3 regions of the Streptomyces sp. NPDC048751 genome follow, and region 1 is predicted to be linked to each of the others. Evidence: riboswitches for the same ligand, from Rfam matches in the RefSeq annotation. Region 1 holds a riboswitch; each other region holds the start of a gene.
What was found. Region 1 has a riboswitch for cyclic di-AMP ahead of ACGFNV_RS17850 (M23 family metallopeptidase). Riboswitches for the same ligand answer to the same signal wherever they lie in the genome.
Positions count from the first base shown of each region.

Region 2: another riboswitch for cyclic di-AMP. It lies ahead of ACGFNV_RS02890 (peptidoglycan DD-metalloendopeptidase family protein); the one in region 1 lies ahead of ACGFNV_RS17850 (M23 family metallopeptidase).
Region 3: another riboswitch for cyclic di-AMP. It lies ahead of ACGFNV_RS12090 (transglycosylase family protein); the one in region 1 lies ahead of ACGFNV_RS17850 (M23 family metallopeptidase).

Region 1 is NZ_JBICUX010000005.1:116,537-119,648, reverse strand. Features, by position in the region: gene ACGFNV_RS17860 (HPr family phosphocarrier protein) at 28-309, shown strand; gene ACGFNV_RS17855 (GntR family transcriptional regulator) at 503-1,195, opposite strand; gene ACGFNV_RS17850 (M23 family metallopeptidase) at 1,384-2,157, opposite strand; cyclic di-AMP (ydaO/yuaA leader) riboswitch at 2,172-2,338, opposite strand; gene ACGFNV_RS17845 (M16 family metallopeptidase) at 2,541-3,112, opposite strand, start outside.
Region 2 is NZ_JBICUX010000001.1:642,663-645,774, forward strand. Features, by position in the region: gene ACGFNV_RS02885 (alpha-galactosidase) at 1-1,154, shown strand, start outside; cyclic di-AMP (ydaO/yuaA leader) riboswitch at 1,462-1,623, shown strand; gene ACGFNV_RS02890 (peptidoglycan DD-metalloendopeptidase family protein) at 1,628-2,521, shown strand; gene ACGFNV_RS02895 (DUF6250 domain-containing protein) at 2,764-3,112, shown strand, end outside.
Region 3 is NZ_JBICUX010000003.1:104,827-107,938, reverse strand. Features, by position in the region: gene ACGFNV_RS12100 (cytochrome P450) at 1-327, shown strand, start outside; gene ACGFNV_RS12095 (transglycosylase family protein) at 511-1,557, shown strand; cyclic di-AMP (ydaO/yuaA leader) riboswitch at 1,752-1,920, shown strand; gene ACGFNV_RS12090 (transglycosylase family protein) at 1,924-2,649, shown strand; gene eno (phosphopyruvate hydratase) at 2,918-3,112, shown strand, end outside.

The sequences.
Region 1 (3,112 bases):
AACCTGAGCACCGAAGGGCAGCATCACATGGCTGAGCGCCGCGTCAACGTCGGCTGGGCCGAGGGCCTCCACGCCCGCCCCGCATCCATCTTCGTCCGGGCCGCCACGGCCGCAGGTATCCCGGTGACGATCGCCAAGGCCGACGGCAACCCCGTCAACGCGGCCTCCATGCTGGCCGTTCTCGGCCTGGGCGCCCAGGGCGGCGAGGAGATCGTCCTCGCCTCCGACGCCGAGGGCGCGGACGCCGCGCTCGACCGTCTGGCGAAGCTGGTCTCCGAGGGCCTCGAGGAGCTGCCCGAGACCGTGTGAGCGTCGCTCGCAGCACGCGCGAAGCCGCGTCGCCCCTTCCGGGCGGCGCGGCTTCGCCGTTTCTCACGGCACTTTCGGGAGAATTGCAGCGGGCACACCTGAGACGCACGACCGGGAATTCTCGGCGCGCACGAAAAAGGGCAGCGGAAATACGTCTCCACCGAATATCTCCCCTTTGTATACGGCCCCCGTGTTAATGCCGCTGGCCCGACATGTTTACGGGAGGTTGCGAAGTCCTCACACGCTCCGGTCGCTCCCCGCCGGAAAAGCGCATCCGGTGCGCGGCGGTCGTGCGCTCGGCGTGCAGCGCCGTGATCGTCCGCGCACGCTCGCCGTCGCCGCGGGCCACCGCGTCCACGATCGCGCCGTGCTCCGCCCAGGACTCCACCGGGTCGGCCGGGGCGTCCACCGCGTACATCCAGGCGATCTTGTGACGCAGCTGGGTCAGCGTGGAGGTCATCGCATGGCTGCCGGAGGCCTGGGCGAGCGTCTCGTGGAACCAGCTCCCCAAGGAGCGCAGATCCTCGCTGCTGCCCCGCCTGGCCCGCTCCTGGCCGATCCTGACGAGCCCGCGCAACACCTTCAGATGGGCCTCGGAGCGCCGTTGGGCGGCCCGGGAGGCGCCGAGCGGCTCCAGGAGCATGCGCATCTCCAGCAGGTCGGCGGCCTCCTGCTCGGTGGGTTCGGCCACGCACGCGCCCGCGTGCCGCCGGGTCACCACGAAGCCCTCGGCCTCCAGCGTGCGCAGGGCTTCCCGCACGGGGACGCGCGAGACGCCGTAGCGGCGCGCGAGGAGTTCCTCGGTGAGCCGGCTGCCGCGCTCGTAGACACCCGCGACGATGTCGTCCCGGATGGCCGTGCATACCGAATGCGCCGGAATACGCATGACCGACCTCCGCCTTAATCCCCGTGAAACGTCGACGATGGACGTGTGGTCAGTGACTCTATGGCAATGAGCCGGAATTTCCGATGGCGGTCCGGAATCCATGGATATTTTTTGGACAGCGGGGCCCGTGAAAGCGCGAAAGCCCCGGCTCGGGGAGCCGGGGCCGCGGTATGTCCTGCGAGGTGTCGTCAGACGTTCACGCCGTGCTGGCGGAGGTAGGCGACCGGATCGATGTCCGAGCCGTACTCCGGAGTCGTACGGGCCTCGAAGTGCAGGTGCGGACCGGTCGTGTTCCCGGTCGCGCCGGAGAGGCCGATCTGCTGGCCCGGGGTGACCTGCTGGCCCACCGAGACACCGATGGACGACAGATGGCCGTACTGCGTGTACGTGCCGTCACTCATCTTGATCACGATCTGGTTGCCATAGGCGCCGCCCCAGCCCGTCTGCACGACGGTGCCGGAGCCGACCGCGTGCACCGTGGTGCCGCTCGCGGCGTGGAAGTCGACGCCGGTGTGGCTGCCGGACGACCACAGAGAGCCGCCGGACTTGTAGCCGGTGGAGATGTAGGAGCCGGAGATCGGCGCCACGAAGGCGTTGAGGCGCTTGCGCTCGGCGGCGCGCACGGCGCGGGCCTTGGCCGCGCGGGCCTGCTCGGCCTCCTCGCGCGCCTTCTTGGCCTCCGCGGCTGCCTTCTTGCGCGCGGCCTCCTCGGCCGCCTTCAGCTGGGCGGCCTCCTTCTGGGCGGCGGCCTGGGCGTCGACCCGGTCGGCGACCGAGTGGCCGACGGTGACGACGGGCATGAGGCCGGTCTGCTCGACGGCGGTGTCGGCGGCGAGCGCCGGTGCGCTCAGGGTGCCGATGACGCCGGTGGTGGTGAGCGCGGCGACGCCCGCGGCGCGGGCGGTGGTGCGCTTTATGCGGCTGGGACGACGGTGCTTCCCGGTGGCGCAGGTGAACGCCATGAAGATGAGCGGTCCTTTCCTTCCTTCTCGCCTACCGGGTTAGCTGACGGGTTCGGAGCAGGAAGGTCTCCTACGGGCCCCCTCGCGACACGCGCGGGCGTCCGATTCACCCCAGGGACTGCCTAGTTGGGTCCCCGGCTCCCCTGGCTCGCGCCGTACGGGGACTCGGCGATGACTGTCCGGTGCCGCGGTTGCGGCGCACTGCCCGACGAACAGCCCGGACGACGCTAAGCGGGACCACTTTCAATCCTCAAACGGATCACGGCTTTTGTAGCGCATCCCACAGGCCAGACAGGCAACCTTTCCCTCAATTCGGACATCAGGGGCCCCTGGAGACCTTTTCGTCTCCAGGGGCCCCTCCGTGTGCCGCTGCTCGTGTGCCGCTACTCGGCGGACACCACCGTGACGGTGCCGATACCGAGGGCCTCGACGGGCTCCTTGATCTGCGCGGCGTCACCGACGAGGACGGTGACCAGGCGGTCCACCGGGAAGGCGCTCACGGCGGCCGCGGTGGCCTCCACGGTGCCGGTCGCGGCCAACTGCTGGTACAGCGTCGCCTGGTAGTCGTCCGGCAGGTGCTGCTCGACCTGGTCTGCCAGCGTGCTGGCGACAGCCGCGGCGGTCTCGTACTTCAGCGGCGCCACCCCGACGAGGTTCTGCACGGCGACATCGCGCTCGGCGTCGGTGAGACCCTCCGCCGCGAGCGTGCGCAGTACCGTCCAGAGGTCCTGCAGGGCGGGGCCGGTGTTCGGGGTGTCGACGGAACCGCTGATGGCGAGCATCGCGGCGCCCGAGCCGTCGGGGGCCGAGCGCAGCACCTGCCCGAACGCCCGCACACCGTAGGTGTAGCCCTTCTCCTCGCGCAGCACGCGGTCCAGACGGGAGGTGAGGGTGCCGCCGAGGCAGTAGGTGCCGAGCACCTGCGCGGGCCACACGCGCGCGTGCCGGTCGGGGC
Region 2 (3,112 bases), on a different contig from region 1:
AGTTCGACATCTCCGAGGAGCAGCAGGCCACGCTCGCGCGGCGGGCCGCGGCCATCGGCGTCGAGCTGTTCGTGGTCGACGACGGCTGGTTCGGGGCGCGCACCAGCGACCGTGCCGGACTGGGCGACTGGCGGCCCAACCCCGACCGCTTCCCCGGCGGTCTGAAGCCGCTCGCCGACTACGTCCACGCGCTCGGGATGCAGTTCGGCATCTGGGTCGAGCCCGAGATGGTGAACCCGGACAGCGAGCTGTACCGGGCGCACCCGGACTGGGTGCAGTACCAACCGGGACGAAAGCGGACGGAGTTCCGCAATCAGCTCGTGCTGAACCTCGCCCGCCCGGATGTCCAGGACTACCTCTGGCGGCAGCTCGACACCCTTCTGTCCAGCGCCCCGATCGACTATGTGAAGTGGGACTTCAACCGCTGCTTCACCGACGCCGGCTGGCCCGGCGAGGGCTACCCCCAGCGACTCTGGGTCGACCACGTCAACGCCCTCTACGCCCTGCTGGACCGGCTGCGCGCGGCCCACCCGGGCGTCGCCTTCGAGTCCTGCTCGGGTGGTGGCGGCCGGATCGACCTCGGCGTGCTGAGCCGTACGGACCAGGTGTGGACCTCCGACAACACCGACCCCCTCGACCGGCTCGCCATCCAGCACGGCTTCAGCCAGATCCACCCCGCGCGGGTCATGGCCGCCTGGGTCACCGACAGTCCCAACACCCAGCTCAACGGCCGGGTCAGCTCCCTGCGCTTCAGGTTCGTCAGCGCCATGGCGGGCGTCCTCGGGGTCGGCGGCGACCTCGCCCAGTGGACCGAGGAGGAGCTCGCGGAGGCCCGGGAGTGGGTGGAGCTGTACAAGAAGATCCGCCCGCTGGTGCAGCACGGCGACCTCCACCGGCTGCGGCCTCCGCGGGGCGGACTCAGCGCCGTGCAGTACGTCCGCGGGGACGAGTCCGTGGTCCTGGCCTGGCTCCAGGCGCAGCACCACGGCGAGCCCGTACCGGCGCTGAGGCTGCGCGGGCTCGACCCGGCAGCGTCGTACGAATGCCTCGAAACCGGCGAAATCCACCGAGGGGCGGTGTTGTCGCACCACGGATTGCGTACTGGGCTGCGGGGCGACCTGGATGCGGCAGTTCTCCGGCTGCGCCGCATCTGAGAGTTCTGTCCGAGTTTGCGGATTTTGATCCGAACTCGCTTTAAAAGAAAAGGGTCTGGAGCGGCGTCACGTGATTAGCGTCATATCCGTGACGGTGCGTCGCTCGTCATGTCCACGTAATTCCGATGGTTTTCAAGGACTTTCACGAAAACCGATGCCTGTGTACTGCACGGAGTGTCACCGGGGATTCTCGCGCCGATCACGAGAAACGCATTCCCGCGCAACCCTCCGCTTGTCCGTTTGAGTCCTGGTCGCTTACGTTCATCCACCAATCCGGACGGACGCCCAATCCTGCCGCCGCCCGGAGAACCGCACCCCACTGACCCGTGTACGGCAGGAGCGGGGGACCCACAGGTAAGACCGCCTGTTCCGGTTCCCGGAACGGCTTGGGGTTAAGTCGCGCCTCGGCGCGGCCGGGCATCTCCAGCTCGCACCCGACAGCTCACCTCGCAGGCGCCGGAGAGGAATTCGCCATGCCCGCGAAGGGTAAGCACCGCCGTCCGAAGACTCAACGTTTCACCCGCTCCATAGCCGTCGCCGGAACCGGTGGCGTCGCACTCGCACTTCCCCTTCTCGGGGCCACCGGCGCCCATGCCACTCCTTCCCAGTCCGTTCCGGAAAAGGCCGTCCAGTCCGCCCCGGTGGCGGAGAAGAAGACCACCTCCGGCCCTGCCGGCACGCGGACCTACACGGTGAAGTCCGGCGACTACCTCTCGAAGATCGCCACGGAGCAGCACGTCCAGGGCGGCTGGAAGAAGCTCTACGCCGACAACCGCGAGGCCATCGGCTCCGACCCGTCGCTCATTCACCCCGGCCTGAAGCTCTCCCTGGGCAAGAAGGCCGCAACGAGCACCGGCACACCGACCTCCTCGAAGCCCTCGAAGACCTCCACGTCCTCGAAGTCCTCCGCCGCCAAGGCCACCACGGCCACCCAGGCCGACAGCGCCTCCACCGGCAGCGGTTACACCCTCCCCGTGGCCGGCGCCACCATCGGCACCCCGTACCACATGGCCGGCAGCATGTGGTCCAGCGGCTACCACACCGGTGTCGACTTCGTCGTCCCGACCGGCACGCCCCTCAAGGCCGTGGCCGCGGGCACGGTCGTCTCCGCGGGCTGGGGCGGTGCGTACGGCAACCAGGTCGTCATCAAGCTGAACGACGGCTACTACGCCCAGTACGCCCACCTGTCCTCGATCGCCGTGTCCGCGGGCCAGACCGTCACCGAGGGCCAGCAGATAGGCCTCTCCGGCGCGACCGGCAACGTGACCGGACCGCACCTGCACTTCGAGATCCGGACCACCCCGGACTACGGCTCGGACGTGGACCCGGTCGCCTACCTCCGCGCGCACGGCGTCACCGTCGGCTGACGGACCACGCCACCCCCTGCCTGACACGCTGCCGAAGGCCGGACCCCGATCCCCGGGTCCGGCCTTCGGTATGTCCGGGCACGGTAAAGCCAGTCACAGTCGTGAACGATCGCCGCGTTGCGGTCCTGTGGCGGGGGCGTCAGAGGAGTCGACAGCGGGGGCGGCGTCGGGGGAAGGTGATCCCCGTCAGACGGCAAGCGCTTTCCATCCGTAGTCCCGCCCCGCTGAGGAGCTGTTACCCCGTGACGAGCACGCGCAGAGCCTTCGGTGCCCTGGCCGCCGGCGCCGCCCTGGCCGCCCTCGCCCCCGCGACCACCGCCGGCGCCACGCCCCGCCACCGCCGCCTCATCGCCCACGACGACTTCCGCCACGGCCTGCGTCAGTGGGCCGTCGAACTCGAGCAGGGCGGCACCGTCACCGCCGCCCGAGGAACCCTGGAGGTCGACGTACCCGCCGGGGCGACGATCTGGTTCAGGAAACCGCTCGCGGGCCCGTACGCCATCGAGTACACCGCCACGCCCGTCTCCGCCGGGGGCGTCAACGACCGTGTCTCGGACCTCAACAACTTCTGGAACGCCGTCGACGTCCGCT
Region 3 (3,112 bases), on a different contig from region 1:
CTCAGCATCGGTGGGCAGGACATCGCGGCCGGGGACCCCGTCCTCGTCGTCCTCGCCGCCGCGGACCGGGATCCGGAGCGGTTCGCGGAACCGGACGTCCTCGACCTCGGCCGGCGGGACAACCAGCACCTCGGGTACGGGCACGGCATCCACTACTGCCTCGGTGCGCCGCTGGCCCGTCTGGAGGGGCAGAGCGCGCTCGCGACGCTGTTCACCCGGCTTCCCGACCTGCGACTCGGGGAGGATCCGGCCGATTTGAGGTGGCGTGGCGGACTCATCATGCGGGGACTGCGCACCCTGCCCGTGGAGTTCACGCCCACACGGTGATCAAGCGAGTGCGCTGTGTACCCGATTCGCCAAGGTGACATGCATTCAGCTCTGTGATCTTCACGTGATCTACGCGGCATTAACTTGTGACAAGTGATCGGCTGTCGATACGTTCACTCGTCAACGCGGCACCTCGGCTTCACCCGCCGCGTGGGTAAGTGCTGTCTCGCGAAAGGTCACCGCATGCTCTCCGGGAACGGTCGCCACCGTCGCCCTCGTCAGGCTCCGGCTCTTCTCGTCGCCGCCGGGGTGACGGGCTCCGCCATCGCCATCCCGCTCCTGGGCGCCACCGGCGCGAGCGCGGCCGACGGCACCACGTGGGACAAGGTGGCCGACTGCGAGACCGGCGGAGCGTGGAGCGCCGACACAGGCAACGGATTCTACGGCGGCCTGCATCTGACCCAGGAGCGCTGGGAGAAGTACGGCGGCCTCGACTTCGCCACCAGCGCCGACAAGGCCAGCCGTTCCCAGCAGATAGCCGTCGCCGAGAAGATCCTCGCCGACATCGGCCCCGGCGCCTGGCCCACCTGTGGACTGCTCACCGGGCTCGGGAAGGACTCGGGTTCGTCGGACGTCGACACGGGCACGGCCGACGAGGTTCCCTCCCGGGGCCTGGACAATTCATCCGGCTCGACCGGATCGTCAGGATCATCCGGGTCGTCCGACTCGTCGGATTCCGCTGAGTCCTCCTCCGGTTCCTCCGGGACGTCCGACGGGCCCTCGGACACCGCCGGCACCCCCGACGACTCCACTGCGGGTTCCTCCGGGAAACCGTCCCCTTCCTCTTCTTCGTCCTCTTCTTCCGCCGAGTCGGACAGTTCCGCAAAGTCCGATTCCTCCACCGACTCCGGCGCGAAGGTCTCGCAAAGTCCCGAGAGCTCGCCGACGGAGGGCCGGGCAACCGGCAAGTCGGATGAATCGGACAAGGTGCAGCAAAGCGCCGGTTCCTGGAGTCTCGTCGACACCGGCTCCATCGGTGGCGGCACGGGTCGGCACCGCGGCGGCAGCGCCGACGAGAGTGTCGACAAGGGCGCGGACGCCGGTGCGAAGGTGGCCTCCACTGGCCGTCACGCCTACACCGTCCGTCCCGGTGACACCCTGGCGTCCATCGCCGACTCCCTTGGCCTCGACGGTGGATGGTCCGCGCTCTATGCCGAGAACAAGCAGGCGATCGGTGCCGACCCGAACAACATCTCCGCCGGTCAGACCCTTCGAGTCGGGGCTGAATAGGGCGAAAAGCGGCGGGAGTTCACGCCCCACTTCGCGCTGAATGTCCAATTTGGCGAAAGTGTGGGATGAGTCTCAGAAGCCCTGATCGTCTTTGAAATTCCTCGGATGGCGTGTCTACGGTCGTGACCGCTCGCCAACACGAGCCCCGGCTGCCGCAACGCCGAATCCTGCCAGCGGCCGTACGGGAACAGTCGTCGCGTCAAGCGCCGTAGGCAGGAGCGGGGGACCCAAGGTAAGTGCCGGGCCCGGACGTTGAGACCGGATCCGGCTTGGGGTGAAGCCGCGCCTCGTGAGAGGTGCGGCCGGGCAACTCAACCGGCCCGAACCCGACAGCTCACCTCGCAGGCGTCGGTGAGGGGATCAACCATGCTGTTTTCCGGCAAGGGCAAGCACCGTCGTCCGTCCAAGGCCACCCGGGCCATCGCCATCGCCGGTGTGACCGGCGCCGCCGTCGCCGCCCCGCTGATGGCGGCCGGCAACGCCTCCGCCGCCACCACCTCCGAGTGGGACGCGGTCGCCCAGTGCGAGTCGGGCGGCAACTGGTCCATCAACACCGGCAACGGCTACTACGGTGGCCTGCAGTTCTCCGCCTCCACGTGGGCCGCGTACGGCGGCACGCAGTACGCCTCCCAGGCCAACCAGGCCAGCAAGGCTCAGCAGATCGCCGTCGCCGAGAAGGTCCTCGCCTCCCAGGGCAAGGGTGCCTGGCCGGTCTGCGGCAAGGGCCTGTCGGGTGCCTCCTCCAGCAGCACCGACACCTCCTCCGGCAGCGGCTCCTCCTCCAGCGGTTCCAGCAGCTCCTCGAACAACAGCAGCTCCTCGAACGACAGCGGCACCAGCACTCGCTCGACCGAGCAGCAGGCCTCCCGCTCCTCCGAGCGTCCCGCCGCCAAGAAGACCGTCACCACGCCGACCGGCAAGAAGGTCAAGAAGGGCGACGGCGAGTACAAGGTCGTCGCGGGTGACACCCTCAGCAAGATCGCCGCGAAGCAGAAGGTCGCGGGCGGCTGGGAGAAGCTGTTCGAGCTGAACAAGGACATCGTCGAGGACGCCAACCTCATCTACCCGGGCCAGCAGCTTCACCTGAAGTAAGCCGGGCCCACCGCCTTCCCGCCGGAGCGGGACGCGGGCTCCCCGCTCCGGTGCGTCTTCCCCCGTACGCACCGGAGCGGGGTTTTTTTTTGCCCGCCCTTCGCCCGCAATCCCCGCCCGCTCTTTGTTCCGTCCAGGAACAATGTGTACCGTCAGCCTGTCCACGGGGCGGTCGGTCGGATGCCGATGCCACGGGGGCGGTTAGGCTCTAGTCGCAAGGCCCACGGGCCCCGCACTTCCAGCGTCACATCCCAAGAAGGAGATGCTCGTGCCGTCCATCGACGTCGTCGTAGCCCGGGAAATCCTGGACTCCCGAGGCAACCCCACGGTCGAGGTCGAGGTCGGCCTCGACGACGGCAGCACGGGTCGTGCCGCCGTTCCGTCCGGCGCCTCCACGGGCGCCTTCGAGGCCATCGAGCTCCGCGACGGTGACCCGGGCCGCTACCACGGCAAGGGTGTCGAG